DNA from 4 places in the Oceanisphaera avium genome. Region 3 is predicted to be linked to each of the others. Evidence: predicted binding sites of a transcription regulator. Region 3 holds the regulator's gene; each other region holds the start of a gene.
What was found. The regulator LexA, encoded in region 3, represses DNA repair genes until DNA is damaged. The targets are predictions, from matches to a motif close to ANCTGTNTNNNNANACAGNT.
Positions count from the first base shown of each region.

Region 1 (7,209 bases), 410 kb from region 3:
TGAAGAACTAGCGCGGGTAGAGGGCATTAAAGTTGAGCGGTTAAAACTCCTGTTATTGCTAATGATCAGCGTCTTAATTGCGGTGGCGATGAAATTTGTCGGCGCGTTAATTATTACTTCTTTACTGATTATTCCTGCCGCTACTGCGCGTCGCTTTAGTCGCTCACCGGAGCAAATGGCCGTGTATGCCATGGGGCTGGGCATGGTGGCCGTGGTCGGCGGTTTGCAGCTGTCGGTCAGTTATGACACGCCCGCTGGACCTTCGGTAGTAGTGATAGCGGCGGCGTTATTTTTGTTGTCTCATTTAGTGCCCAAACGAGGTTAAAGAACGACGCCAACTAGATACCTAGCTACACCTACTTGGTGTAGCTAGGTCTTACTGAGCTTGCCTCAGTGTCTCGTACTGTCAGGTACTGAGGCTTAGCAGCGAGTCCCTAATTTCATCAGGATGGCGCATAAATTATAAACAGCGCTCTTGCTATCGCTCAAAACTGGGCGCTGCTAGTACTTCATGGACCCGTTGGCGCAGCGCAGGCAGCGTTTCGCTTTCAAACCAAGGGTTATTCATGAGCCAATACCGGTTGCGAGGCGAAGGATGAGGCAAAGGTAATATAGTCGGGGCTAGCTCTTGCCAATGGCGTACCGTTTCGGTGAGCGTTTTATAGCGCTTACCTAAATAGTAGCGCTGAGAATACTGGCCAATAAGCAGTGTCAGTTCAATATTAGGTAAGACGCTAAGCAGCTGTTGATGCCACGCCGGCGCGCACTCAGGGCGCGGCGGTAGGTCGCCACTTTTGCCTTTGCCCGGATAACAAAAGCCCATAGGCATGATGGCCATTATTTCGGGGTCATAAAATTGCTCACGAGTTAAGTCTAACCAGCGGCGAAGAGTATCACCACTGGGATCGTTCCAAGGAATGCCCGTTTTATGGACCCGAGTACCGGGTGCTTGGCCAATAATCATAATGCGGGCAGCGGGAGCCATTTGTAATACGGGGCGAGGGCCTAACGGCAAATGAGCTTCACATAATGTGCACGCGCGCGCCTGCATTAATATTCGTTCAAACTCAGACGGATTATTGCCCATATTGCCTCACTTATTAAAAGGGTGCCGTTAGCGCCTTAACTAAAGATCGCACTTTTTTAATAGCCTAAATTAAAATCCACTAAGCCCTCTAGCGTTTTTCCTGTGGTGTATTTTAAATAGTTACGACTAAAGCGGGTAACGATTTGCTCAGGAAAACTATAACCCGAGTTATGAGGCGTAATCACCACATTTGGCATATCCCACAGTGGGCTGGCTACGGGTAACGGCTCGGTAGCAAACACATCCAGTACTGCTGCCCCAATATTACCGTGGCGCAATGCTTGGATCAGCGCCCCTTCATCTACTGCATCGCCGCGGCCAATATTAAAAAAGATAGTACCGGGTTTAAAATGACTGATGCGCTCGGCATTAAATAAGCCGCGAGTTTGTGCCGTAGAGGGCAATACACTGACTACTACATCGGCGCGCGCTAATACGTTATTTAAAGCGGGCAGCTGATAAGTATGATCAAAGCCGGCGGCTTCTCGGCCCGAGCGACTAATACCCAGCACTGACATGCCAAAATGTTGCGCGGTATGGGCAATATGTTGGCCGATACTGCCGGTGCCCATGATCAGCATGGTTTTTCCTTGGAGACTTTCATAAGGAATAGGCTGCCAATTATGTAAGCGTTGTTGCGCTTTATAATGGCGCAAGTGGCGGGTGAGCGATAATAAATGACCAAACACATATTCACTGACTAACGGGCCAAAAATGCCTTTGATATTAGTGAGATAATAATCTTGGCGACACTCGGCATGCAGTAGCGCGTCCACGCCGGCATACGTCGATTGTGCCCAGCGCAGCGCTTTTGCTTGAGGCAAACGCTCGCGCAGCTTTTGTGGCTCACCCAATAAAATATCAGCATGGCTGAGTGCGGCTTGAATACCCGCTTCATCGCTTGGCGCTAAAATCGTTAAGCCTGGCAGGTAGGCCTGTTTTAATAATGCTTGATACTCGGCGTTATCTTGGCTGAGCAATAACAGGGTATGATTGGCCATACCTTCTCTCCTTATTATGCTTCTTGTCAGGGCATTTTATGAGACAATGCCACATGCCTAAACTTATACCAGCATGGGCCGCCTAAACTGTGAGTCGTGATGTGAAAGACCCATAATGGCAAAAAAATGATCACATAACCACAAGGAAATATCTGTGTTCGGGGATAAATTTTACAAAAAAATCAACAAGCTAGCTCCGTGGCAACAAACTGTATTTGCGCTAGCGCTGGCCGAACGCATGTATCCCAATTACCAGTTATTTAGCGATACCAGTCACTTTGGTAGTGGAGAGCGTTTTCGCGAAACACTAAATATCTTGTGGACCTATCTCACCGTTAAAGGCTCGCGGGTAGACTTAGGCGCCGAGCTTGAGTCGTTTGAAAGTATGATCCCCGACCCTAGCCAATTTGAAAGCTATGGCGCCTATCCTGCACTCGATGCCTGTGTGGCACTGGGTTGTGCCTTTAACTCGGTGATTTGTCGTATTGGTGAAGAAGCCATTGAAGCCAGTCATGCCTCTTTAGGTACCGTTGCCGGTTTTGTAGAGCTACTCGCAGAGCGCGAGTTAAGCGAAGAAGAGCTCTATGAAGAAGAGCTATTAATGGCAGAAATGGAGTTTCAGGTGGCTTTACTAGAGCGAGTTAACCAGCCCCGCGATGCTGAGGCTATTCTAGCGATCCGAGACTTTGCTGCTCAAGAGGGCGTCTCTAATATTGGGATTAGCTTAGACTAATTCACGGTTTAATATGGTCTGCTAAATAGGGCATAAGACTCGCCCTATTTATGAGAGACAGAATGCTTGGGCTATTCGTGCAGCAGGCTGCCCACTTGTAATAGTGGCGCTACATCTAAGTCATTGGCATTCATCATGGATGAAATACGTTGTACTGAAGAGAGCAATAGATTTTGCTCCCATTCATCTAAGCCTTGAAAACGCTGAATAAAGCTTTCTTGAAGCGGGCGCGGCGCGGTTTTTAACTTATCTTTGCCCTCATCGGTTAGCACGGCATACACTTTGCGCTTATCGGTTTGGCTACGCTCACGACGCACTAGTAATTTTTGCTCTAATCTATCGATAATAGTGGTGGCCGTAGCTTGACTCATATGAGTGGCTTGAGCGAGTTTACGCATCGTAATATCGCCGTGCTCGCTAATGGCCTGCAGCAACAGCAACTGGGGGCCGGTTAAGCCCGACTCTTTACTCAGCTGTCTGGAGTGCAGATCGATGGCGCGAATAATTTGGCGCAACGCCACTAGCATATCTTCATGTTTTTCCAAGGTGTTAACGCCGCCTATACTTGTCTAATCTTGCCAGCACCATAGCGCAAAAGCTGCCTTTTTTAAAGACCAGTAACAATTGCTCGCCAAACTTAGTCCTCATTACCGCCACTGTTGCAGGGCTAAATCTAAGCTGTGCTCGCCATCCGTCAGTTGCACTTCACTTTCTTGCAGCGTGGCAAATAGCTCAATATTACGCTGACATAAACTGGCTAGTCTTTGCGGCTGAGGATCGCTTAAGTGATAAATGGCCAATCTTGGCAGTGAGCTTAACTGAGTGTGATGTTTTTCCCACCACAGCTCAGCGCTGCGCCCGCCATAGCTATATACTAGTACTTGCTCGGCGCGAGACAAGGCTTGCTTAATGCGCTTGACGCTGGGCTCGCCTAATTCAATCCACATTAAAATACGGCCATCGTCGGCGTTAAGCCAAAGCTCTGGCTCATCGTCGCTACTCAGTCCTTTAGTAAAACGTAAACTAGGGTGAGCATGGCGGATAAATGCCAGTAACCGCACCATAAGTCGGATGTTAGTTTCTGAAGGGTGTTGTGCGAGAGTGAAGCTGTGCTCTTGGTAATAATGGCGATGGAGATCGCTAATATTAAGCTGCACTTTATGGATAGCGGCAGGTAAAGCCATAATGGTTACTCTTAGAAAAAGCGCTATGGTAGCGACAAGAGTGCGCGAACGCTATGCGCTTAATCAGGTCACTGTTTTACACAAAGCAAGGGGTTGTGCCAAGCGCTGGCTAAGCTAACACCATTACCTGTTTTTTTATCCAGTAGCGCCTGCTACACTTTGCATTTTTTTACTAAGAGCGATTGTTGTGGCAGATTTTAAGACCCATGTAAAAGTTGCCTCTATTGCGACAGGCATATTGGCCAGCAGTTTGGCATGGACCGAGCTCATTAGCCTGCCAGAAGCCTGTCTTTTATGGTTAAGCGGCTCGTTAGGCGGCATTATGCCAGACATAGATGCCGACACCTCACGCTCCATTGAGATTATCTTTCGCCTCTTTGGTGCGCTCGCTAGCACGCTAATGATGCTGTATGGCCGCCATCATTTACCTTTACTTGATACCTTATTATTAGCAGGCGGCGCCTATTTATTGATGCGCTACCCTTGTTGCTGGGCGTTTGCCAAACTCACAGTGCACAGAGCCAGTTTGCATTCATTGCTGGCCAATGGGGTGTTTGGTATTGCGACAGTATTGGTAAGTTACCATCTGTTTCATTTAAGCGTCATTCAGTCTTGGTTAATGGGCGTGTTTATGTTTATTGGCGCTGTGATCCATTTAGTACTCGATGAAATATACAGTATAGATTTAGAAGGCAGGCGGCTTAAAAAATCCTTTGGCACAGCACTTAAAGTGATGCAATGGCCAGCACACTTACCTAACTTAGCGCTATTAGCCTGTTTATGGTGTGGCGGGTGGTTAGCGCCTTCTCCTTTGCCTTTATGGCAGATGGTAAGGCAACTATTGCGCTAGTCTGATAGCTGATAAGATATTAGGGCTGGTGGCTCACTCTTTTTCTAATCATGCTAATAATGAGTAGCCAAATCCAGTGCCGATTAACATCACACACAGGATTTAATAAATGAGCCTTGCAGACCAGGTATTGGCCGTAAACGACGACTTGCCGATCCGTACCCAGCAAGCGGTACACAGCGGTAAGGTACGCTCCGTATACTGGCTAACCGCTGAAGATAGCCAGCGCTTAATCCAAGAAAAAGGGTATCAAGTAGCTAGTGATGCGCCGCTGGCCATTATGGTGATCAGTGATCGTATCTCTGCGTTTGATTGTATTTGGCACGGTGAGAGTGGAATGAAAGGCGTGCCCGGTAAAGGGGCGGCGTTAAATGCTATTTCTAATCATTGGTTTAAGCTGTTTAAAGAGCAAGGCTTAGCCGATAGCCATATTTTAGATATTCCCCATCCTTTTGTCTGGATAGTGCAAAAAGCCACGCCCATTAAGATTGAAGCCATTGCTCGCCAATATATTACTGGCTCAATGTGGCGCAGTTATGCCAAGGGGGAGCGAGAGTTTTGTGGCCTTCGCTTACCTGATGGCTTACAAAAAGATCAGAAACTTCCCCAGTTACTGATTACGCCCTCTACTAAAGGCATATTAACCGGCATTGCGGGAGTGCCAGAAGCGGATGATGTGAATATTAGCCGCCAAGATATTCAGGCCAACTTTAGTGCCTTTAACTTTAAAACAGCCGATGACATTAACGCCTATGAGCGTTTATTAGCCGAGGGTTTTGCGGTTATTGAACAGGAATTAGCTAAACTCGGTCAAATTTTTGTGGATACCAAATTTGAATTTGGTTATGTCACTGATGCCAATGGCCAAGAACAACTGATTTATATGGATGAGGTGGGAACGCCAGATTCTTCAAGAATTTGGGATGAAGCGGCTTATCAAGCAGGACAAATAGTAGAAAACTCAAAAGAAGAGTTTCGCCAAATGTTGCTTAATCATTTTCCAGAACCCGATATTTTACTAAATAAAGAGCGTATGGCAGAGCGAGAAGCCCTCGCCAAACATAACGCTTTGCCCGTGAGTGCATTAATGGCCGTATCTGACACTTATATTAAGCTAGCAGAGAAAATAACCGGTCAAAAAATAGTATTATCCGCTAATCCTAAAGCCGATATTATTACTATTTTACGCGAGCAATATGACTTAATCGTTTAGTAAGTGCCACTCACCAATAAAAAAGCCCAGTTTACTGGGCTTTTTTAGTATTCATTCTGGTTAGAATTAGCGGGTACCAAATACCACTATGGTTTTTCCATGAGCAGAAATAAGATTTTGCTCTTCTAACATTTTCAAGATACGGCCCACGGTTTCACGAGAGCAACCGACAATTTGGCCGATTTCTTGGCGAGTGATCTTAATTTGCATGCCATCCGGATGGGTCATAGCATCGGGCTGGCGCGCTAAACTCAGCAGTGTTTCAGCAATACGACCTGTGACATCTAAAAAAGCCAAGTCGCCTACTTTTTGGCTGGTGGTTTGCAAACGTTCGGCCATTTGTGCTGACAAACGCATTAAAATTTCTGGGTTTACTTGAATGAGTTGGCGAAACTTCTTGTAAGAGATTTCGGCCACTTCACAAGGGGATTTAGCACGAACCCAAGCGGTGCGCAGTGGGTTGTCTGTGTCTTCAAATAGCCCCAGTTCACCAATAAAGTCTCCCTTATTTAAATAAGACAGGATCATTTCTTTGCCGTCTTCATCTTTAATCAGCACAGAGACCGAGCCTTTCACTATGTAGTACAGCGTCTCTGCTTTTTCGCCCGCATGGATCAAAGAGCTTTTAGCGGGATATTTATGAATATGGCAATGAGATAGAAACCATTCTAGGGTTGGATCACTTTGGGGCTTGCTAATAACCATTTCTTTACCTCTTAATTCCATTAATTAGCTCGGGGCTTTGGCCTAGCAAGCTGTCTAAGTTAAGTCTTCTCGACGACCTAGCATAAAAGGCTTAACTCATATCATCAAGGACTTAAGCTTTTATCCTACTCGTCGGCGCTAAATCAATAGGCTAATATAGCCATTTTGCTTGAGGTAATGATGAAAGCAACAGTGACATGGTTAGAAGGAATGCGTTTTGAAGGGCTATCTGAGTCGGGTCATAAAATCACGCTCGATGGCACTAATCCAGGACAAGGGGCCAGCCCTATGGAAGCAGTACTGTTAGGCGCGGGAGGCTGCAGTGCCATCGATGTAGTGTCTATTCTAGAAAAAAGTCGCCAAGCTATTACCGGTTGTGTAGTAGAGCTAAGTGCGACTCGCGCTGAGCAAGCGCCCCGCGTGTTTACGGATATTA
Region 1 is NZ_CP021376.1:1,599,117-1,606,325, reverse strand. It holds gene znuB (zinc ABC transporter permease subunit ZnuB) at 1-325, shown strand, start outside; gene CBP12_RS07420 (uracil-DNA glycosylase family protein) at 479-1,087, opposite strand; gene CBP12_RS07415 (D-2-hydroxyacid dehydrogenase) at 1,144-2,088, opposite strand; gene CBP12_RS07410 (YjaG family protein) at 2,243-2,821, shown strand; gene CBP12_RS07405 (MarR family winged helix-turn-helix transcriptional regulator) at 2,893-3,366, opposite strand; gene CBP12_RS07400 (YaeQ family protein) at 3,469-4,005, opposite strand; gene CBP12_RS07395 (metal-dependent hydrolase) at 4,193-4,855, shown strand; gene CBP12_RS07390 (phosphoribosylaminoimidazolesuccinocarboxamide synthase) at 4,965-6,068, shown strand; gene crp (cAMP-activated global transcriptional regulator CRP) at 6,135-6,773, opposite strand; gene CBP12_RS07380 (OsmC family protein) at 6,954-7,209, shown strand, end outside.
Region 1: CBP12_RS07395 (metal-dependent hydrolase) is a predicted target of LexA. The motif match lies at 4,131-4,150, and genes of this name have one in related genera.

Region 2 (7,209 bases), 1.1 Mb from region 3:
ACTGGCGCTGACCATGGCGCTACCGCCTATGGTAGGGCGTTTATTGGGCTCTCAACAACTGACCCGCGTTCACAGCTTAGTGCTCACGGCGGTGCGCTTTGTTATTGGTTTGCAAGTTATTATCGCCTTAGTTTGGATAATGAGCCGCAGCTGGCTGGCCCCTTGGCTGGCGCCAGATCTTGATAGTGAACGCTATCTTATGAGCTATATGCTGTGGGTGCCGGTGAGTTATGCCGCACTAGGGGTGTGCATGTTAATGGTCTCGGTGTGTAATGCGCTGGGATTGCCGATGCGCGCAGTATGGATTTCGATATTGCGCTTGTTCGTCTGTTATCTCCCCGCTCTTTGGCTGGGTGCTACTTTAGCTGGCATGAGCGGCTTATATATAGGGGTGTTGCTGGGTAATGTGGCGGCGGGACTGATGTCATGGCAATGTTATCAACGGGGTTTAAGCCAACTTAACCACAGCGTTGGGCTAAATAAGTGTATTCCCGAGTTATAAAAAAGCGGTATTATCTTTATGCCAACATACTTATGTACAGCAAGAGCTGGTTTTCTGCTGAGATTTTAAAAAGCGAGATACCGGAGCAAGCCCGATAAGACGGTAGGAGGTGGTGTTTATCTTTATACCGTCATCCTGATGCACATCAGGATCTGGTTTTTCTGCTGAGATTTTAAAAAGCGAGATACCGGAGCAAGCCCGGTAAGACGGCAGAAGGAGAGAGCCAAGCCTCTTTCCTATGGTAAAAATAACTCTGGCGCTAGATTTTAGTGTTTGTTTTGAGCTTACCCCGCTCCTTTTAGCTTAGCGTTGGGTGCTGGGCGCTGAGTGCTGGCCTTTAAGATTTTACCAAGCTTGCCGCTTTCCCTTATACTAGCGCGCTATATCATCAGAAATTCATGCGGTGCGCTTAAATGTGCACCACAAACAATAGGAAAACTCCATGCGCACTCATTATTGCGGGCACGTTGACGCAGCTTTGGTCGGCCAGAGCGTGACTCTTAGCGGCTGGGTAAATCGCCGTCGTGATTTAGGCGGTTTGATTTTTATCGATATGCGCGACCGCGAAGGGGTAGTGCAGGTGTTTTTCGATCCAGATAAGGCTGAAGCTTACGAATTAGCCTCTACTTTACGTGCCGAGTTTTGTATTCAAATGACTGGCATAGTGCGTGCTCGACCCGAGTCTCAAGTAAATAAAGACATGGCGACCGGTGCCATTGAAATTTTTGCTCATGAGCTGACTATTATTAACCGTGCCGAAGCCTTGCCGCTGGATTTTAATCAAAATAACTCAGAAGAGCAGCGCCTTAAATATCGTTATTTAGACTTGCGCCGGCCTGAGCAAGCCAAGTATTTAATGACGCGCGCTAAGGTGTCGAGCTTAGTGCGCCGCTTTATGGATGAACACGGCTTTTTAGATATAGAAACGCCGATGTTAACTAAAGCGACACCAGAGGGAGCACGAGATTACTTGGTGCCCAGTCGCGTGCATAAAGGCTATTTTTATGCCTTGCCGCAATCGCCGCAGTTATTTAAACAGTTATTAATGATGAGTGGCTTTGATCGCTACTATCAAATTGTAAAGTGCTTTCGTGATGAAGACTTGCGCGCCGACCGCCAGCCTGAATTTACTCAAATTGATGTTGAAACCTCCTTTATGAGCGCCGAGCAAGTGCGCGACATTATGGAGCAGTTAGTGACCGGCTTATGGAAAGAAGTACTAGGCGTAGACTTAGGTACTTTCCCTATTATGAGCTTTGAAGAAGCGATGCGTCGTTTTGGCTCTGACAAGCCAGACTTGCGCATTGCTACTGAGTTAGTGGATATTGCCGACTTAGTGAAAGACATAGACTTTCAAGTGTTTGCCGGTCCGGCTAACGATGCTAAAGGGCGAGTGGCAGCACTTAAAGTGCCCGGTGGCGCGGCTTTGTCGCGTAAGCAAATTGATGAATATGGTAAGTTTGTCACTATTTATGGTGCCAAAGGCTTGGCATGGATGAAGGTCAATGATGCAGCTCAAGGTCTTGAGGGCGTGCAATCGCCGATTGCTAAGTTCTTAAACGCCGATATCGTGAGCGAATTATTAGCGCGCACCGATGCCCAAGATGGTGATGCTATTTTCTTTGGCGCCGACTCAGCAAAAATTGTAAGCGATGCCATGGGTGCACTGCGCTTAAAACTGGGTAAAGATTTAGACTTATTTGAAGATAGCTGGCGCCCATTGTGGGTGGTGGATTTTCCCATGTTTGAACAAGAAGCCGGGGACGATCGTCTCTACGCCATGCACCACCCCTTTACTGCCCCTAAAGAATTAAATGCCGAACAATTAAGCGCCGCGCCTCTTAGCGCGTTAGCCAACGCCTATGACATGGTCATTAACGGCTACGAAGTGGGCGGTGGCTCGGTACGTATTCATCACAGCGAGATGCAGCAAACCGTGTTCCGCTTACTGGGTATTAATGCCAACGAGCAACAAGAAAAATTTGGCTTCTTGCTTGAAGCTCTAAAGTACGGTACGCCGCCTCATGCTGGCTTAGCCTTTGGTTTAGATCGCTTAGTGATGCTGTTAACGGGTACCGATAATATTCGTGATGTGATTGCCTTTCCCAAAACGACCACCGCCTCTTGTTTGTTAACCGATGCGCCTAGTCTTGCTAATCCCGACTCCTTAACTGAGTTGGCGCTAAAAGTGCAGTTGCCGCTAAAAACCGAAGAAGCTAACGATAGCGATAAGGCAAACCACTAGTTATGGCCTATAAGCACCCAGAGTCGGTGTTGGTATTGATCCACACCGATAGTCACGTCTTGCTGTTGCAACGCTTAGATAATCCTGACTTTTGGCAGTCGGTGACCGGTAGCCTAGAAGTGGGTGAAACTCGCTGGCAAGCCGCCGTTCGTGAATTAGTTGAAGAAACTGGGTTGCAAGTGGGCATAGATGGTGAGCTGTCTGAAACTGGGCGGCGGGTGCGCTTTGAAATTTATCCACGCTGGCGGCATCGTTATCGCCCCGGCGTGACTCATAACTGGGAATATGAGTTTTATTTTCGTCTACCCCATCAACAAGCGGTAACGCTTAGTGAGCATCAGGCTCAATGTTGGCAGCCCTTAGCTCAGGCGCGAGAGCAAGCCAGCTCTTGGACCAATAAGTTGGCTATCGAGCGGCTAATCCAAGCTCAGTTAGACTAAATAATTTTTATGCTACATAAGCTAAGCCGGTAACAGGGGGCTTAGCCCATTAAGGGAGAAATCTGATGGCAGGTCATAGTAAATGGTCGAATATCAAACACCGCAAAGCGGCAAAAGATGCCCAGCGCGGTAAAATCTTCACTAAATTAATTCGTGAGCTCACTACAGCTGCGCGCGAGGGTGGCTCAGATGCCAGCACTAACCCTCGCTTGCGGGCAGCCATTGATAAAGCGCTGTCTAATAATATGACCCGCGATACGGTCGATCGCGCCGTAAAACGTGGCGCCGGTGAGCAAGACGGTGCAGCATTAGAAACCGTCATTTATGAAGGATATGGGCCTGCTGGTACCGCTGTGATGGTGGAGTGCATGACCGATAACCGTAACCGCACCGTGGCTGAAGTGCGCCATGCGTTTTCTAAAAATGGCGGCAACTTAGGCACCGATGGCTCGGTGGCCTATTTGTTTGAGAAAAAAGGCGTCATTAGCTATCAAGATCTCGATGAAGATACGGTAATGGAAGCCGCCCTGGAAGCGGGCGCCGATGATGTAGAAGTGAATGACGATGGCTCTATTGATGTTTACACCCAGTGGGAAGCCTTTGGCCAAGTAAAAGATGCGCTCGATGCAGCGGGATTAGAAGCGGTGAATGCCGAAGTGACCATGATCCCTACTACCAGTGCTCCACTGGATGAAGACACGGCACCTAAGTTTATGAAACTAGTAGATATGCTAGAAGACGCCGATGATGTGCAAGAGGTGTATCACAACGCCGATATTTCCGACGAGTTGGCCGCCTTGCTGTAAGTTTGAGCTGAGCCTGAAGTTAGCAGCCAGAAAGGCTAAGCGAGAAGCTCGCTTGCATGAGTTTTTTTACTTTTTTCTGGCTGTTCGCCGATGGCTTAACGCTTAACGCTTATCGCTTTAACTCATGGCCATTATCTTAGGCATAGATCCGGGCTCACGGATCACCGGCTACGGTGTCGTTCGCCAAGAGGGCAATAAAATGACCTATCTTGGCTCGGGCTGCATTCGTATGACAGATACTGAACTGGCACCGCGGCTAAAGAAAATTTATGACGGTGTCAGTGAGATTATTTTGCAATTTCAACCGGACTTATTCGCTATAGAGCAAGTCTTTATGGCGAAAAACCCTGACTCTGCTTTAAAGCTTGGCCAAGCGCGAGGTGCCGCCATTGTGGCTGCGGCCAATGCGGGGCTCACAGTCGCGGAATATTCAGCGCGCCAAATTAAGCAAGCGGTAGTAGGACAAGGCGGGGCGGCCAAAGCTCAAGTACAACACATGGTGGTGCGGATCTTAAGCTTACCGGGGACTCCTCAAGAAGATGCCGCTGATGGCTTAGCAGTGGCCTTGTGTCATGGTCATACTTATCAAAGTTTGATCAGCATGGCGGGTCACGTTAAAAGTACGGTGCGCGGCAGGCTACGCTGAACACAGCGCCGTACGTGCTACGCCGTACGTTTAGGGCAGACAAGGATGTTTATCTTTCACTTACGGCTTGCAGCGTAAGGCATCTAGCTTTGTTTACTGGATATTCATCCAGTTATTGATTATTCTTCGGCCATTACCAAGTGTGAGGAGAAGGGTGTGATTGGTCGCTTAAAAGGCATCATTGTTGAAAAACAAGCGCCTGAGATCTTAATTGATATTAACGGCGTGGGTTATGAAGTGACCTTGCCCATGAGTTGTTTTTACGACTTACCTAAGGTAGGCGAGAGCGCTACTGTGCTTATTCACTTTGTGGTACGTGAAGATGCACAGCTATTATTTGGTTTTAATACTAAGACCGAGCGTGCCTTATTTCGTGAGTTAATTAAAACCAATGGTGTGGGCCCTAAGCTGGCGCTCGGTATTATGTCGGGTATGACCGCCGACGAATTTATTTATCATATTGATCAAGGCGATATAAAAGCCTTAGTGAAATTGCCTGGAGTGGGTAAAAAAACCGCCGAGCGCTTGATTGTAGAAATGCGCGATCGCCTTAAAAACTTTGGTGGCTATGATCTCTTTAATCCTGCACCCGACACCGTAACTCAAGCTGGCCAAATAGATGGCGCAAAAAATGAAGCCATTGCTGCCTTGCAGGCCTTGGGTTATAAGCCTGCTGCCGCTGAAGCCATGATCCTTAAGATTGCCAAGCCCGAGCTCGACGTGGAGCAGTTGATCCGCGAAGCGCTCCGTAATCAGGTATAAGCATGATAGAAGCCGACCGTTTTATTGATCCCGCCCCGCTTGTGGAAGAAGAGTTAGTGGATCGCGCCATTCGCCCACGCAGTCTTTCTGAGTATCGAGGGCAAGATCATGTGCGCAGCCAAATGGAAATTTTTATTGAAGCGGCACGCCGTCGAGAAGAAGCGCTCGATCACTTATTGATCTTTGGCCCACCGGGTTTAGGTAAAACTACCTTGGCAAATATAGTGGCGCTGGAGATGGGGGTGAGCATTAAAACCACCTCGGGGCCAGTGCTAGAAAAAGCCGGTGATTTGGCGGCCATGCTTACCAATTTAGAGGCCGGCGATGTCTTGTTTATTGATGAGATCCACCGCTTAAGTCCGGTTGTGGAAGAAATTCTGTATCCCGCGATGGAAGATTATCAGCTCGATATTATGATAGGTGAGGGGCCAGCGGCGCGCTCTATTAAATTAGAGCTACCGCCTTTTACCCTAGTGGGTGCCACCACTCGCGCCGGCTCACTTACTTCACCGCTGCGCGATCGGTTTGGCATAGTACAACGACTGGAGTTTTATCAAGTGGCCGATTTGGCCCACATTGTAAGTCGTAGCGCTAATAAGCTTGGCTTAGTCATTGATGATGACGGCGCTTATGAAATGGCACGTCGGGCGCGCGGAACACCGCGTATTGCTAATCGCTTATTGCGCCGCGTACGTGACTTTGCCGAAGTTAAAGGCAGTGGCGAGATTAATGTCGATATTGCCGCTCAAGCGCTCGATATGCTGGATGTAGATAAACAAGGCTTCGATTATATGGATCGTAAGCTGTTAATCGCACTGCTTGATAAATTTATGGGCGGCCCGGTGGGCTTAGATAACTTAGCCGCTGCCATTGGGGAAGAAAAAGAAACCATTGAGGATGTCATAGAGCCATTTTTGATCCAACAAGGTTTCTTACAGCGCACTCCTCGTGGGCGCATGGCGACCCCGCGTGCTTATTTACACTTTGGCTTTGAATTACCTGAAGGGCGCTTGGCAGCGCCGCCCTTACCCCGCTAACCGACCCACCTTGTACGCCTTACGTTAAATAAAATAAGCTTTCTGCTGTTAACGTAAGGCGTACTGCCTAAAGTGTACCCTGCCGAGAATTGTCGTCGTTCTTGTTGCTTGTCTTCTCACCTAAATTTCTGTCAGGTATAGTAACTTATCCTTTTTGGCCCCACATGGCTGAACGAATCATGTCTAATACAGTCTTTACTTGGCCGGTGCGTATTTATTACGAAGATACGGATGCCGGTGGTATTGTTTATAATGCTAATTATTTGAAATATATGGAAAGAGCGCGTACCGAATGGTTACGCGCGCTCGATATAGAGCAAGACACCTTACTTGCCCAAGGCGTAGCATTTGTGGTGCGTAAGGTGGAACTGGATATGTTAAAGCCAGCACGCTTTAATGATGCACTAACCGTCACCGTGACGGTGAAAAAGCTTAAACGTGCCTCTATTGTGTTTGAGCAAGAAATTCTGGATGATGCGGGCCTTTCTCTGGTGCGGGGAACCGTGCTGATTGCATGTGTTCAAATTGCTCAAATGAAACCCTTTGCCATTCCTGAGCCGCTGATGGGAGTAATATCAGGTGCATGCTGAAATATCGTTTTTAGGTCTGTTTTTACAGGCCAGCTTATTAGTTAAATTTGTCATGCTGTTGTTGCTTGGCATGTCGGTATTATCGTGGGCGATGATCTTTAATCGCCGCAAAATATTGACCACTGCTCAGCAAGACTCAGTGAGCTTTGAAGATAAATTTTGGTCAGGCTCAGACTTAAGT
Region 2 is NZ_CP021376.1:200,284-207,492, forward strand. It holds gene CBP12_RS00885 (MATE family efflux transporter) at 1-502, shown strand, start outside; gene aspS (aspartate--tRNA ligase) at 945-2,747, shown strand; gene nudB (dihydroneopterin triphosphate diphosphatase) at 2,750-3,187, shown strand; gene CBP12_RS00900 (YebC/PmpR family DNA-binding transcriptional regulator) at 3,253-3,993, shown strand; gene ruvC (crossover junction endodeoxyribonuclease RuvC) at 4,118-4,639, shown strand; gene ruvA (Holliday junction branch migration protein RuvA) at 4,796-5,401, shown strand; gene ruvB (Holliday junction branch migration DNA helicase RuvB) at 5,404-6,438, shown strand; gene ybgC (tol-pal system-associated acyl-CoA thioesterase) at 6,618-7,028, shown strand; gene tolQ (protein TolQ) at 7,018-7,209, shown strand, end outside.
Region 2: ruvA (Holliday junction branch migration protein RuvA) is a predicted target of LexA. The motif match lies at 4,734-4,753, and genes of this name have one in related genera.

Region 3 (7,209 bases):
ATTGGCGTTTCGCCAGTTTCTGCAAGCAGTAGGTCATTAAGTCGCTGTAAGCCTTTAGCAGCGAGTTGCTCGCGCAGGGCTAGGGAGCGAATTTCTTGTTGATCTTGCTCTGCTAATAAACTGTTTAATGCATCTCGTAGCAAAGGAATATGCTGCTCTACTAACGGCATTTTATCGGCACTTTCTAACATTAAATCTACCGTTACCCGAATATAACCTAAGGTTTGTCCCGAGTTATGGTAGTTAGTAATAATGTCAGGCTCTATGGTGTAGTATAAAGGGCCTTCTGGAACGGCTTCTTGAGCCTGCAGCGAAGCTGCGCTGAACAAGAGACACAGGGCTAGTATGCGAAACATCGTGAGCCTTTTTTATAAAATAAGATGACTATTGTTTAAACAAAGTGTGGGTCGGTCAAGTGAATACGTGTTTTTTAGAACTAAAACTGCCATTTAGCATGACATCTTGCTACATCACAGCTAGGAAAAACGCGTGAAGCACAGTAATGATGCGCATTGGCACTGGCAAGCTCACGCCACTGTAGATAACGCAGCTCTTATCGATTGGTTACAAGATGCCGGCTCGCTAACGGTGCGTTTACGAGCCCATTGCCATGAATTTAAAGTACAACTGCTCAAGACGCGCGCTATCACTTTGACTCGCAGCCAAGCAAAGTGGCTAGGAAGCCCCGCCGGCTATTGTCGAGAAGTGCTATTATGGTGTGATAATAAACCGTGGATTTATGCCAGTTCTTTATATTCAGCCGCCGCTCTTAATGCGGTGCCAGCACTCGGTGGCTTAGGTAATAAAGCCTTAGGCGAGCTTATGTTTGATGATCCCACACTCACGCGCAGCCCCTTTGAATACGCAGCACTTGCGAGGGCTGAATACCAGAGCCTTATCCAATCCCATAGCCACATCATTCCTTTAACCCAGCCTATGCCAGAGGACTTGTTGTGGGCTCGGCGCTCGGTGCTTGCTATCCCTAAGGCACAAGTACTAGTGACTGAACTTTTTTTACCTGTTGTGTGTGCTTACCAAGAGTAATAATAATGACTACAACTACTAATCGTCCTCAATGGCGTGCTTATATGGCACTGGCTCGGCTTGATAAGCCTATTGGCACCTTGTTGCTGCTATGGCCTACTTTATGGGCACTGTGGATTGCTGGCGCTGGTCGCCCTTCATGGTGGTTAGTGTGTGTGTTTGTAATTGGCGTGTTTTCAATGCGCTCCGCAGGCTGTGTGATCAACGACTATGCGGATCGTCATATTGATGGCCATGTTAAACGCACCGTGGGCCGTCCCTTAGTCACCGGTGAGCTTAGTGAACGCCAAGCGCTTGGCTGTTTTGCCTTGCTAGTGGTGGTGTCTTTCCTATTAGTGCTTACCACCAATAAGCTCACTATTTTATTATCTGTGGCGGGGCTTGGTTGGGCTGCACTTTATCCTTTTATGAAGCGCTATACTCATTTGCCACAGTTATTTTTAGGGATTGCCTTTTCCTGGGCGATTCCCATGGCGTTTGCGGCGCAAAGCAACAGTTTGCCACTGGGCCTTTGGTTATTATTTGCTGCTAATCTCACCTGGACTATCGCCTATGACACTATGTATGCCATGGTTGATAGAGATGACGACCTCAAGATAGGAGTGAAGTCCACGGCCATTTTGTTTGGTAAACACGACAAGCTTATTGTGGGCGTTTTACAGTTATTAACCTTAGTACTTTTAGTCGCAGCGGGGCAGAGCTTTGCGCTGGGCGCGTGGTTTTATTGGAGTCTGTTAGGCGCGGCGGCCTTATTTGTCTTTCAGCAAAAACAGATAGCAGATCGTGAGCGAGATTTATGCTTTAGCGCCTTTTTAAATAATAATTCAGTCGGCATGGTGATTTTTGTCGGCATCGTGCTGACCTTGCTTTAAGTGGTCACCGGATTTTATGCTTGCGCTGTTATATTTACTGGATATACTGACAGTTAACTGTATATAAAAACAGGTGCCTTATGAAAGCGCTCACGCTTCGCCAGTCTCAGGTACTGGAGATTATTAAAGACAATATTCAACAAACCGGCATGCCGCCCACGCGTGCCGAAATCGCCACTATTTTAGGCTTTAAATCGGCCAATGCCGCCGAAGAACACCTTAAAGCACTGGCCAAAAAGGGCGCCATTACTATGATGCCTGGCACCTCTCGTGGCATACGCTTAGTAGAAGAAGAGCCAGAAGAGACGGGCTTACCCTTAATTGGCCAAGTAGCGGCCGGTGAACCCATCTTGGCGCAACAACATATTGAAAGTCATTACCAATTAGATCCGTCGCTATTTCATCCCGCTGCTGATTTTTTACTACGCGTGCAAGGCATGAGTATGAAAAACATCGGTATTATGGACGGCGACTTATTAGCAGTGCATAAAACCCAAGAAGCGCGTAATGGTCAAGTGGTGGTAGCGCGCCTAGGTGATGAAGTGACGGTAAAACGCTTCCAGCGCAAAGGGACTCAAGTTAGCTTATTGCCTGAAAACGAAGAGCTTAGTCCTATTGAAGTGGATCTGCGTACTCAAGAGTTAATTATTGAAGGCCTAGCGGTAGGTGTAATACGCAACTCAGACTTTTAAAGAACGGATGTTAGATAAATTAGCGTGAGCTTGGCTTGCGCTTTTTTATGTCCGTTATCTGCAGCCCGGCTATTTTGCTTGCGCACTGTTAATCTCTGCTAGTGACTTGTTTTTCCACTTGTTTATCTTGCTATGCTCGCTCGACCTTAGTTAGCTTTTGCATTAGGCTGGCAGCTGAAGTTTAGACCTTCTAGATAAAGCGCACTACACTGTTGCAACTTTTTCAATTAGCCACCTCAGGGTGCTGAAATTAGCGGATCATTGGATAAATTATGGCTAAAACTAATCGATGGATATGGCTGTTAGCAATGTTGCTATTGCTGGTAGGCACCTTAGCGGGCGGTGCTTGGTATGCCGATAAAAAAAATAGCTTAACCGATGCGGTCGTGGTTTACCCCGAGCGAGAGCCCTTAACGCAAGTAGACTTAATCGATGGTGAAGGTGAGCCTTTCACCGAGCAAAATTTTAGTGATCACTGGAGCTTAGTCTTTGTTGGTTACACCTATTGTCCCGATATTTGCCCTACTACCTTATCGGACTTATCGCGTGTTTATCCCGAGTTGGCTAAATTAAGCGATAAAGTACAAGTGATTTTTGTATCGGCAGATCCGGCGCGCGATACGCCTGAGCGCTTAAAAGTCTATACCGAATACTTTAATCCTAACTTTATTGCGGTGACTGCCGAACATGAGCAACTAATGCCTGTTGTGCAGCAGTTAGGCTTAATTTATGGCATTTTCGATAAAGAAGAAGAAAATTACTTAGTGGATCATTCTGCCTCGATCGCATTGGTTAACCCGAAAGGGGAGCTACATGCCGCTTTTAGACCCGACTTTGATGAGAAAACAGAAATGCCGTTAGTTAATGGGCCTGAGCTCGTTAAAAACTTCTCCAGTATTTTAGCGCGCTGGCGCGGTTAAGCCTTAAGCATAATCCGGCTTCCCTCTTTTAAAGCTCAAGCAAGCGCAGCTCATCTTAATACTGGATGGGCTGCGTTTTCTTTTTATCTCAATGTCTTTGATTAAGAATTTATGATGCCTGCCTCTTTTTTTAATCTCGCTCGCCACCGTCAGGTGTTTGCGCTCGCCTTGCCCATGGTAGTGTCCAATATTACGGTGCCATTATTAGGCTTGGTAGACACAGTGGTAATTGGCCATTTAGATAAAGCCTATTACTTAGGTGGGGTGGCGGTGGGCGCCACTATTATTAGCCTCATTTTTTGGTTATTAGGCTTTTTGCGAATGTCGACCACCGGTCTTACCGCACAAGCTTATGGTGCAGGAGACAACCTTGCTTTATTGCAGGTGTTAGCACGCGCGCTCGCGCTTGCTTGGGGTTTAGCGCTACTGATCCTAGCGTTACAATATCCTCTCACAGAGCTGGCGCTTTGGCTGATGGGGGGCAGTGATTTAGTGCAGCATTATGCTCGAGATTATGTCTTAGTGCGCATTTGGAGTGCGCCGGCGGCGCTCACTAACTTAGTGTTATTAGGCTGGTTGTTGGGTAATCAAAATGCACGCGCGCCTATGCTGCTCCTGATCTTGGGGAATGCGCTTAATATAGTGCTCGATATTTGGTTTGTATTGGGGCTGGGTTGGCAAGTAAAAGGCGCAGCAGCGGCCTCGGTGTTAGCGGATTATATGGCCACAGTCTTGGGCGCTTACTTAGTGTGGCATACTTTAAAAAAACGCAATATTTGGCCAGCAATAGGCTTTTGGGCGAGCTGTTTTAAGCGCGGTGCTTTTAAGCAATTAATTGGTCTTAATCGCGATATTTTTTTACGCGCGTTATGCTTGCAGCTGACTTTCGCATTTATGACGTTTCAAGGCGCTCGATTAGGGGATGACGTACTAGCAGCCAATGCGGTATTAATGAACTTTTTAATGTTTATCTCCTTTGGCCTAGATGGCTTTGCCTATGCAGTAGAGGCCATGGTAGGCAAAGCGGTAGGCGCGAGAAACCGCCAAGAGTTTCGCTTAGCCTGCGCCTTAAATCTCTTTTGGGGGGCCCTAGTGGGACTCCTTTTTATGCTAATTTTTGCGCTGGCTGGCACCTCACTCATTGGTTTAATTACCACTATTGAAGCGGTACGTGAGCAAGCGGTGCGTTATTTGCCTTGGTTAGTTCTAATGCCGATTGCTGCATGCTGGTGCTTTATTTTAGATGGTATTTTTATTGGCACCACTAGAGGCACTCAAATGCGCGACATGATGCTAGTGTCTACTGCGGGTGTGTTTTTCCCCGTGTGGTATGTAAGCCAAGCACTTGGTAATCATGGTTTATGGCTGGCGATGGTATGCTTTATGTTGGCTCGCGGCATCACGCTGGGCGGTATGTGGTGGCATCTTGAGCGCAGCGCTCAGTTTATTCCTTGTCAAAGCAAGGTATAAATTAGTTAAGGTGAGGCGTAAAATCTGTCTCTGCTTGGCGCTGTTGCCCCATTTATGCCATTACGGCCTTATTTAATAAGAGAAAACCATGTTCGAGATTGCGCTCTATGAACCTGAAATTGCACCCAATACCGGTAATATTATGCGTTTAGCGCGCAACAATGGCTGTCATTTGCATTTAATTGAGCCCATGGGGTTTCAGTTAGAAGAAAAACGCCTGCGCCGTGCGGGCTTGGACTATGCAGATTTTGGCCGTATCTCCATTCATAAAAACTATGACGACTTCTTAGTGGCAGTGAAGGGCAAGCGTCTTTTTGCCTGTACTACTAAAGGCAGCCAAGCCCATCATAAAGCACACTTTCAAGCACAAGATGTGTTGTTGTTTGGTCCTGAAACTCGCGGTTTGCCTGATACCGTACTTAATGGTATTGCGCCTGAGTTTAGAATTCGCATTCCTATGCAAGCCGATAGCCGCAGCTTGAATTTATCGAATGCGGTGGCCATTATCAGCTACGAAGCGTGGCGCCAATTGGACTTTGCTGGCGGACAATAGCTATTAAGCGATAGTGCGAGATAAGAGGTGGACGGTGAACAAGATAACGGTGTCAAGCACCGAGCAAACCCGCTATGAACGACTAGTCACCCGTGCAGCCAAGGCCGCCATGCTGGCTGCGGGCTTGATGATCCTCACTAAGTTGCTAGCGTGGTTTTATACCGACTCCGCCAGTATGCTGGCTTCGTTAACTGACTCTTTACTCGATATTAGCGCTTCTTTTATTAACTTGATAGCGATTCGCTATGCGCTGGTCCCCGCCGATAAAGAGCATAGCTTTGGTCACGGTAAGGCCGAATCATTAGCGGGGTTAGCTCAGTCTGCCTTTATTAGTGCCTCGGCCATTTTTTTAATGATCACGGGTATTTCTCGCCTGGTTAATACCCAAACCGTCAGCCATGCGGGCATGGGCATAGGGGTGGTCTTATTTTCGATATTGGTCACCTTGTTATTGGTGCTATACCAAAGCTATGTCATAAAACAAACCAACTCAGTGGCGATCCGCGCCGATCAACTGCATTACAGATCGGATATTTTATTAAATATCGGCGTCTTAGTGGCTATTGGGTTAGCTTGGCAGGGCTTTCATTGGGCCGATGGGTTATTTGCGCTATTAATTGGCGGCTATATCCTTAAAGGCGCACTTAAAATTGGGTATGATGCTATTCAGATGTTGTTAGATCATCAGTTGCCCGATGCTGAACAAAGGCGCATTATCGAAGTTTGCCTAGGCGTTGCTGGCGTGCAGGGCTTACATAATTTACGCACTCGGCAATCGGGCGCGACGCGATTTATTCAACTGCATCTTGAACTAGATGATCATTTACCCTTAGTGCAGGCACATCACATTGCATTACAGGTAGAAGAGCAGCTGGAACAGCTGTTTGCTTATACCGATATCATTATTCATATGGACCCATTATCGGTCCTGCCCTCGGTTCCAGAGTAATGAATACTTCTTTTTTTACAGTAGACAAGGTTTAACCCATGGAAGACGGCATTCAAGCTAGTACTTGGTTGCGCATCCGCGAAGAAGCTCGCTGGATGATTGCAGAAGAGCCCATGTTAGGTAGCTTTTACTATTCGACCATTCTTAACCACGACACACTCAAGTGCTCGCTAAGCTTCATTTTAGCCAATAAACTTGAGAGTTCAGTGATGCCGGCTATTAGCCTGCGCGAAGTGATAGAGTCAGTAGTGGACTCTGAACCTTGCATTCTCGATATTGTTGCCACCGATATCTGTGCAGTACAAGAGCGAGACCCCGCCGTAGACTTATTTTCTACGCCACTACTTTATCTGAAAGGTTTTCATGCGCTGCAAGGGTATCGTATTGCTAACTGGCTATGGCGCCACGGCCGCCGTGCGCTGGCTACCTATTTGCAAAACCAAATCTCGGTAGTGTTTGGCGTGGATGTGCATCCAGCGGCGCGCATTGGTAAGGGCATTATGTTTGATCATGCCACTGGCATCGTAGTGGGCGAAACTGCGGTGATTGAAGATGATGTCTCTATTTTACAAAGTGTCACCTTAGGTGGCACCGGTAAGACGGGTGGCGATCGCCACCCTAAAATCCGCCAAGGCGTTATGATAGGCGCGGGGGCGAAAATTTTAGGTAATATTGAAGTAGGGTGCGGCGCTAAAGTGGGCTCGGGCAG
Region 3 is NZ_CP021376.1:2,009,965-2,017,173, reverse strand. It holds gene CBP12_RS09320 (flagellar basal body-associated FliL family protein) at 1-356, opposite strand, end outside; gene CBP12_RS09315 (chorismate--pyruvate lyase family protein) at 490-1,044, shown strand; gene ubiA (4-hydroxybenzoate octaprenyltransferase) at 1,050-1,916, shown strand; gene lexA (transcriptional repressor LexA) at 1,997-2,608, shown strand; gene CBP12_RS09300 (SCO family protein) at 2,881-3,528, shown strand; gene dinF (MATE family efflux transporter DinF) at 3,643-4,998, shown strand; gene CBP12_RS09290 (tRNA (cytidine(34)-2'-O)-methyltransferase) at 5,087-5,551, shown strand; gene CBP12_RS09285 (cation diffusion facilitator family transporter) at 5,661-6,500, shown strand; gene cysE (serine O-acetyltransferase) at 6,539-7,209, shown strand, end outside.

Region 4 (7,209 bases), 1.4 Mb from region 3:
TAATTATTACTAAGTTGCCCTTTGCCGTCCCTACCTCGCCGGTAGAAGAAGCCATGGCCGAGTGGATCAACCAAACCGGCGGTAATGCGTTTATGCAACTTGCGCTGCCTGAAGCGTCGCGTAAATTGATCCAAGCTTGTGGTCGATTGCTGCGCAGTGAAAGCGATACTGGGCGTATTGTGTTATTAGATAAGCGCTTAGTCAGCAAGCGCTATGGCGCTGCCCTCCTTCAAGCGCTGCCCCCTTTTACCTTAGATATTGCGCAGCAATAGACGATTTTTAGTTGATTATGAATGCTTGACTGGACGTTATTTACAAACTTCTATTTACAACTCCCTCGGCTCGCTATTTAATCCTAGATAACACTTATTTACGCTGCCATTTACGCATCCTAGTAAAGTGGTAGTGGTTAATTACTTTATGGCTAAGGAGCCCAGTGTAATGAAAACATCGTTAACCCTTATCGCCGTGGGTCTGTTGTCTTTTGGTGCTCATGCCGCCAGCATAGAAACGCCTAAGCCTTATCAATTATTACTTGTAGATGGTGAAAAAACCAAACACAGCGTCTTAAGCTCAGTACACTCTGCCCAAGTCGGCGCGGGTAAACATCAGTTTGTGTTGGAGTATGTAGAAGATTACTCCACTCGCCAAAACATTCGCGTAATGGAAGGCGATCCTGTCATTATTAACGTAGTAACAGATGCCGATACAGAGTTAGCGCTGCAATATCAAAAACCGGCCAGCTATCAGCAAGCTAAAGAGTTTTTGCGAGATCAAGCCAGCCAAGTGACAGTGATCGATAAGCGCACTAACCAAGCAGTCGATGCCGAGATCTTTACTATTCACCGCCCTGCCGGCTTAGATTTAACCCGCGGTATTCAAGATTATTTAAAAGAAAATAATAAAGCCTTTAGTGGTCGCACCGATGCCGCCGTAGCAGCGGCCCAAGCGAAATATGGCGCCGCCCCCGTAGATGCAGATGCGCTGGATATGTTAAAGCACTGGTGGGATAAAGCCGATAAAGACACCCAGCGTGCCTTTCAAATTTGGGCAATTCAACAGCAATAATAACTAAGCCATAAGCTCTGCATGAGTTAACTGTCATACCGGACTGGATCCGGTATCTCACACATATAGCATCTGACCTTAACAGATCCTGACTTTCGTCAGGATGACGGGGTAAGAGGTCAGGATTAGGAGTTAACTGTCATACCGGACTAGTTCCGGTATCTCACACATATAGCATCTGACCTTAACAGATCCTGACTTTCGCCAAGATGACAGAGTAATAAACCGTCATACCGGGCTAGACCCGGTATCTCACACATACAGCATCTAGCCTAACAGATCCTGACTTTCGTCAGGATGACGGGGTAATAAGCAGTCATACCGGACTGGATCCGGTATCTCCCGCATACAGTATCTAGCCTAATAGATCCTGACTTTCGTCAGGATGACGGGGTAATAAGCAGTCATACCGGACTGGATCCGGTATCTCCCGCATACAGTATCTAGCCTAACAGATCCTGACTTTCGTCAGGATGACGGGGTAAGAGGTCAGGATTAGGAGTTAACCGTCATACCGGGCCAGACCCGGTATCTCACACATATAGCATCTGACCTTAACAGATCCTGACTTTCGTCAGGATGACGGGGTAATAAGCAGTCATACCGGACTGGATCCGGTATCTCCTATATACAGTATCTAGCCTAACAGATCCTGACTTTCGTCAGGATGACAGAGTAATAAACCGTCATACCGGACTGGATCCGGTACCTCACACATATAGCATCTGACCTTAACAGATCCTGACTTTCGTCAGGATGACAGAGTAATAAACCGTCATACCGGACTGGATCCGGTATCTCCCACATACAGCATCTAGCCTAACAGATCCTGACTTTCGCCAGGATGACAGAGTAATAAACCGTCATACCGGGCTAGACCCGGTATCTCACACATATAGCAAGCACGGCTAACCCTTTAAAAGGACGAGCCGGGTTGCTTTAAAAACTCGATTTCTTCTTTGCTGGACTCACGCGCTAAAATTTTATTGCGATGAGGATAGCGGCCAAAACGCTCAATAATAGCGCTGTGCGCCTGTTGGGATTTCAAGCTACTAATAGGGCCTTTAAGCTCAGCTTTAGTGCCTTGGCTCGCATCGGCATTGTCACTAAATAATTGACTGGCTTGCTGATGAATTTTTTTAGACTCGCTGTGCATAAAAGGCATATATAGAAAGACCCGCTCGGCAGGCGTGAGCTGTTGATCGGCTTTGGCGCGAATCGCCTCTTGTGCCAAGGCTAGCGCCATGGCATCGGCAGCAAAGGCTTGGGGTGAGTCACGAAATAAATTGCGAGAAAATTGATCTAATAAAATAATTTCCGCTAACCGCCCTTTCGCCGTATCTCGCCACTGCCAAAGCTCGCCCGCAACTGCTTGGGAATAAAGCGCACCAAAGCGCTCTTTTATTTTTTTATCCAGCGCTTTACTTTTTCGCCACCACTGCGCGGGTTTAAGCTCTTCAAACCAAAAGCTAAGTACCGAATCCATCATCATCACCTCCGGTGCATGCCCCTTATGTTAAACGCCATACGTTCACGCCCATCCCTTTTTTTAACGTAAAGCGTACAGTAGTCCTTAAAACACCCAGTGCGCCACTAGTGCAATCACAGGTAGCGTGACTAACGTGCGTAAGATAAAAATTACAAATAACTCTAACAGGTTGACCGGTATCTTGCTGCCGAGTAAGAGCGCGCCCACCTCTGACATATAAATAAGCTGAGTCACTGACAGTGCTGCAATCACAAAGCGGGTAAGATCGCTTTCAATGGCGCTAGCTAAGATAGCGGGAATAAACATATCGGCAAAGCCCACCATAATGGTTTGCGACGCCGCCGCGGCTTCTGGGATCTGCAGCCACTCTAATAGCGGAATAAATGGCAGCCCTAACCAGCTAAATAACGGGGTCGTGTCTGCAATCACTAATGCCAAGGTGCCAAACGCCATCACTACCGGCAATACGCCTAATAGCATGTCCAGCGCATTATGTACGCCGGTGCGCGCTACTAACTTTAAGCTGCTTACTTGACTGGCGCGATGCAGTGCTAGCTGATAGCCGTGGCGCACTCTTGAATAACCCAGCGGCAGCGCTTCATCCTGTAGCGGACGAGCTTGGCCATTAATAAAAGTGTCTTTTTTTAAACTTAAGGGCGGTAAGCGCGGCACAATAATAGCCGCCACAATACCGGCTAAGCAAACAGCTCCGTAAAAGGGTAAGAATAAATGCTCTAACTTAACTTGCGCCAACACCACCAAACTAAAAGTAATAGAGACCGCGGAAAAGGTAGTGCCAATAATGGCCGCTTCGCGCTGCGTATAATGATGGCCTTCATATTGTTTACTGGTAAGTAAAATACCCACACTGCCATCGCCTAGCCAAGAGGCCATACAATCAACGGCAGAGCGCCCAGGGAGTCGAAAAATGGGGCGCATAATGCCCGTGAGTAAGGTGCCGATAAACTCCAACAGTCCAAAGTCTAGGAGTAGCGGCAGCAATAAACCGGCAAAGATAAATACCGAAAATAATACCGGCAGTAAGTCATGAAGCACTAAGCCACCGGTATCGGCGCTATATAAAATTTCTGGCCCCAGTTGGCCATAGACTAACACCACAAAAACCGCGCCCACTAAACGACTAATAAGCCAAATGGGGCTGAGATTAAATAAGGTATTTAAAAAGGCACTGCGCACCATGCGCTGTGGTTTAAATAAGGTAGTTACTAGACTAATCACTGCAGAAAGACTAATTAGCAAGGTGACAATTAAGGGCAACCTATCCGCCAGCGCTCCCTGTAAGCTTTTAGCCAGTAATGCAATCAGGATGGTAAAGTCCCCTTGAATGCTAACGGGCGTCATAAAGAGTAAGACTCCCAGCAAAGACGGCACCATAAACATCAACAAATTACGAACAGAGACGGTCGCTACTGGGGCGAGAGACTTAGGCATGAGTGCTCCAATGCTTAGCTAAAAGAGTGAGAAAGCGGCGCTAAGCGAAGAAAGCGCATAAAAAACCGCTAACAGTGAATAAATGAAGGTAAAATTACTCACTTAATGCATGGTTATTTTACAGCGATTTCTTCTTTTACTAAAGACTAAAACGCTATTACAAACTAGCTGACACGTAAAGTAGGCATAAACAGCCTTATTTTATGGCTATTAAACGCGATATTTAGCTAATAGTAGACTGTGATTTATTTACTAACTGTGCGCGTCATTGATGATTATTCAGCTCGGGGTTGCACTACGGGTTGCTCATTTCTAATCACGATAAAACTGAGCTCATCAAAAAACTCTATATCATCGGTGGCCGCACGAGGATGATTGAGGCTTTCTGCATGGCGAGCACACAGTTGCACGCTAAAATAAGGCGCAAATAATTCTCGTACTTTGGCTTCACTCACTGAAAATGGCGGCGTTTGCTGTTGTTCAGGCGCATAGTGCACCGTGATCAGCACACCTTGGGCACCTGGCAATAAAAGTTGTGCCAATAAGGCCACATATTGCGGTTGCAACCTGTTAGGCAATGCCACTAACGCGGCTCTGTCATACATCGCAGTAAAATGTTGATTAAGACTGGCTGCTTGAAAAAAATCTCCTTGGAAGATTTTATAAGGAGGCGCTTGCCAGCAGGTATAAGGGCCCACCGTTGACTGCAGCGGTTTAAGCGCCGCGTCGCTAAAAAACTCGGTAACTGCAATTGGGGAAAGCTCAAAGCCACACACTTCGTGTCCTTGTTCGGCCAGCCAGTGCATATCGTTGCTTTTTCCGCACAGCGGTACTAATACCCGCGCGGACTTAGCAATATTTAAGGATGGCCAAAACTGAATAAGGCGGGGATTGATGGCTTGGCGATGAAAACCAATGCGATTTTCTTGCCAGCGTTGTTGCCAAAACTCTATGTCCATAATAAATATCTCTCAAGGTTAAGTAGCGACGGGTAACTTACTAGCCATCATGGTATGCATGTTAGTTAAGCGCTAATAATGGGCTTAAATTGATTACTCACACTGTCATATTGATGATCGATACTGTGCATGGTGCTAATAAGCCACTGACTATCGAGATCAAAGCGAGCAATGAGCGTGGTTAAGCTGTCACATTCTAGGCGCAGCTTTTCATTTAAAATACTTAACACCATAAAAGTGTCCATGCCTTGCAGTTGTTTCATATCCATGACTTTTTTCCTTTTGTTATTTATTTTTAGCAACGCCAGTGCAGGCGGGGGCTTAGGGGTCTTTTTATCCCCCGCTCATTATAAACACTGTAAATTTAACCAGTGTTTACTTGATCTCTGACTTAATGATCTTTACTGTATGGATAAACAGTAGTTAACCACAGGATCTACACTGCTTATGGCCACTATGCTGCACACTCGCCCTGCACTTTGCACACCTTTAGCTTGGGGGACACCACAGATCATGCACGATCCCTCAGTAGTGACAATAGCTGAAGCATCTAGCCCGCAAATATACATTGATCGCTGGAGTCCAAAGCAACAGGCGCGCTTATTAGCGCACCTTGCCTTAATTAGCCAACAGAATAAGGGTTGGATTTTTATTGCTAATGCGCCTGCGCCGCTGTCTCGCCACGCGCTACTTAAAGCGGGCATTAATCCGGCGCGCGTTATTGATGCCAAGCAAGCTAGCGCCATGCTAGTAGCCAAAGCCAGACGCAGCCCCAGCATTGCGGCCGTAGTATGTTGGAAGGCCACTGCAAAAAGAACCCGTACCTTAGTGAGCTATCAGTCTGAGTCTGTGCTTAAAAATATTAGACATTAAATTTATGCCTAAAGTTTGACCGCCCTTTACACAAAAAAACCGAGCCAAGGCTCGGTTTTTTAAAGGATAAAGTAGCACTAAACTAGGCGATTTCTCGACATACCAGATCCATCATCATACGAATATGCGCTTGGTTATCATTAAGAGCAGGGATATACACATACTGCTCGCCACCGGCTTTCATAAAGTACTCTTTGTTTTCACTGGATATTTCTTCCAGCGTTTCTAAGCAGTCCGCAGAAAAAGCCGGGCACACTACGCTGATGCGTTTAATACCCTCAGCGGGCAAGCTCTCCATGGTTTTATCAGTATAAGGCTGTAACCACTCTTCTCGGCCAAAGCGCGACTGAAAGGTGGTGCGCCATTGATGAGGCGCTAAGCCTAATTCAGCAGCTAGCAATTCCGAGGTACGGTGGCATTGTTGACCATAGGGGTCACCTTGGTCTTCAAAGCGCTTAGGAATACCGTGATACGACAAGAGTAATAAGTCGCTTTGACCGTGCTCTTGCCAACTAGCGCGTACCGACTCTGCCAGTGCTTTAATATAGCCATGATTATCATGGTAATCACGAATAAAGCGAAACGCGGGTAAGCGACGTTCTTTTTTCATAATTCTGGCCCAGCTATCAAACACCGAGGCCGTGGTGCTAACAGAGTACTGGGGATAGAGCGGTAAAATAATCACTCTATCTACGCCCGCGGCTTTTAGCTCTTGCCACGCGGTATTAATAGAGGGCTCACCGTAGCTCATCCCTAATGCCACTGGCATATCAATGCCTGCTTCTTGCAGCATTTGGCCGAGTGCTGCTTGCTGGCGACGACTAATCACCATGAGCGGCGAGCCTTCTTCCATCCACACCGAGGCATAGAGCTTAGCGACCTTAGGAGAGCGAAACGGTAAAATAATGCCGTGTAAAATGGGGCACCACAGCATACGTGTTAAATCGACAACGCGATAATCGTGTAAAAATTGCCCAAGAAAAGCACGGACGGCTTTCGCCGTAGGGGCGGTGGGAGTGCCTAAGTTAACCAGTAACACACCTGTTTTCACGTTATTACCCATTATTTTAAATGTATGTGAGACAAGAAGCGCACGTTGATGCCATTAAATAGGCCTTTAGATGTACCTATAAAAAAGCCGAGTACGAGCGTACTCGGCTTAGCTCATGCTTAGGCTAAAATAGCGGTGAGCTCTTTGCCAATGGCTTCTACAGATTGGGTGCCATCAATCGTATTATATTGAGTTTCGCCGGCTTTCGCGGCCGCTTGATAGTAGGCGACCAAAGGCTCAGTTTGCTCGTGATAGATGTTTAAGCGCTTACGTACCGTCGCCTCTTCATCATCAACCCGAATCGCCAAATCTTCGCC
Region 4 is NZ_CP021376.1:532,932-540,140, reverse strand. It holds gene dinG (ATP-dependent DNA helicase DinG) at 1-272, shown strand, start outside; gene CBP12_RS02475 (YccT family protein) at 442-1,068, shown strand; gene CBP12_RS02470 (DUF924 family protein) at 1,985-2,560, opposite strand; gene CBP12_RS02465 (YjiH family protein) at 2,642-4,009, opposite strand; gene CBP12_RS02460 (thiopurine S-methyltransferase) at 4,285-4,968, opposite strand; gene CBP12_RS02455 (DUF4250 domain-containing protein) at 5,034-5,237, opposite strand; gene CBP12_RS02450 (hypothetical protein) at 5,416-5,841, shown strand; gene hemH (ferrochelatase) at 5,924-6,892, opposite strand; gene adk (adenylate kinase) at 7,012-7,209, opposite strand, start outside.
Region 4: CBP12_RS02455 (DUF4250 domain-containing protein) is a predicted target of LexA. The motif match lies at 5,371-5,390, and genes of this name have one in related genera.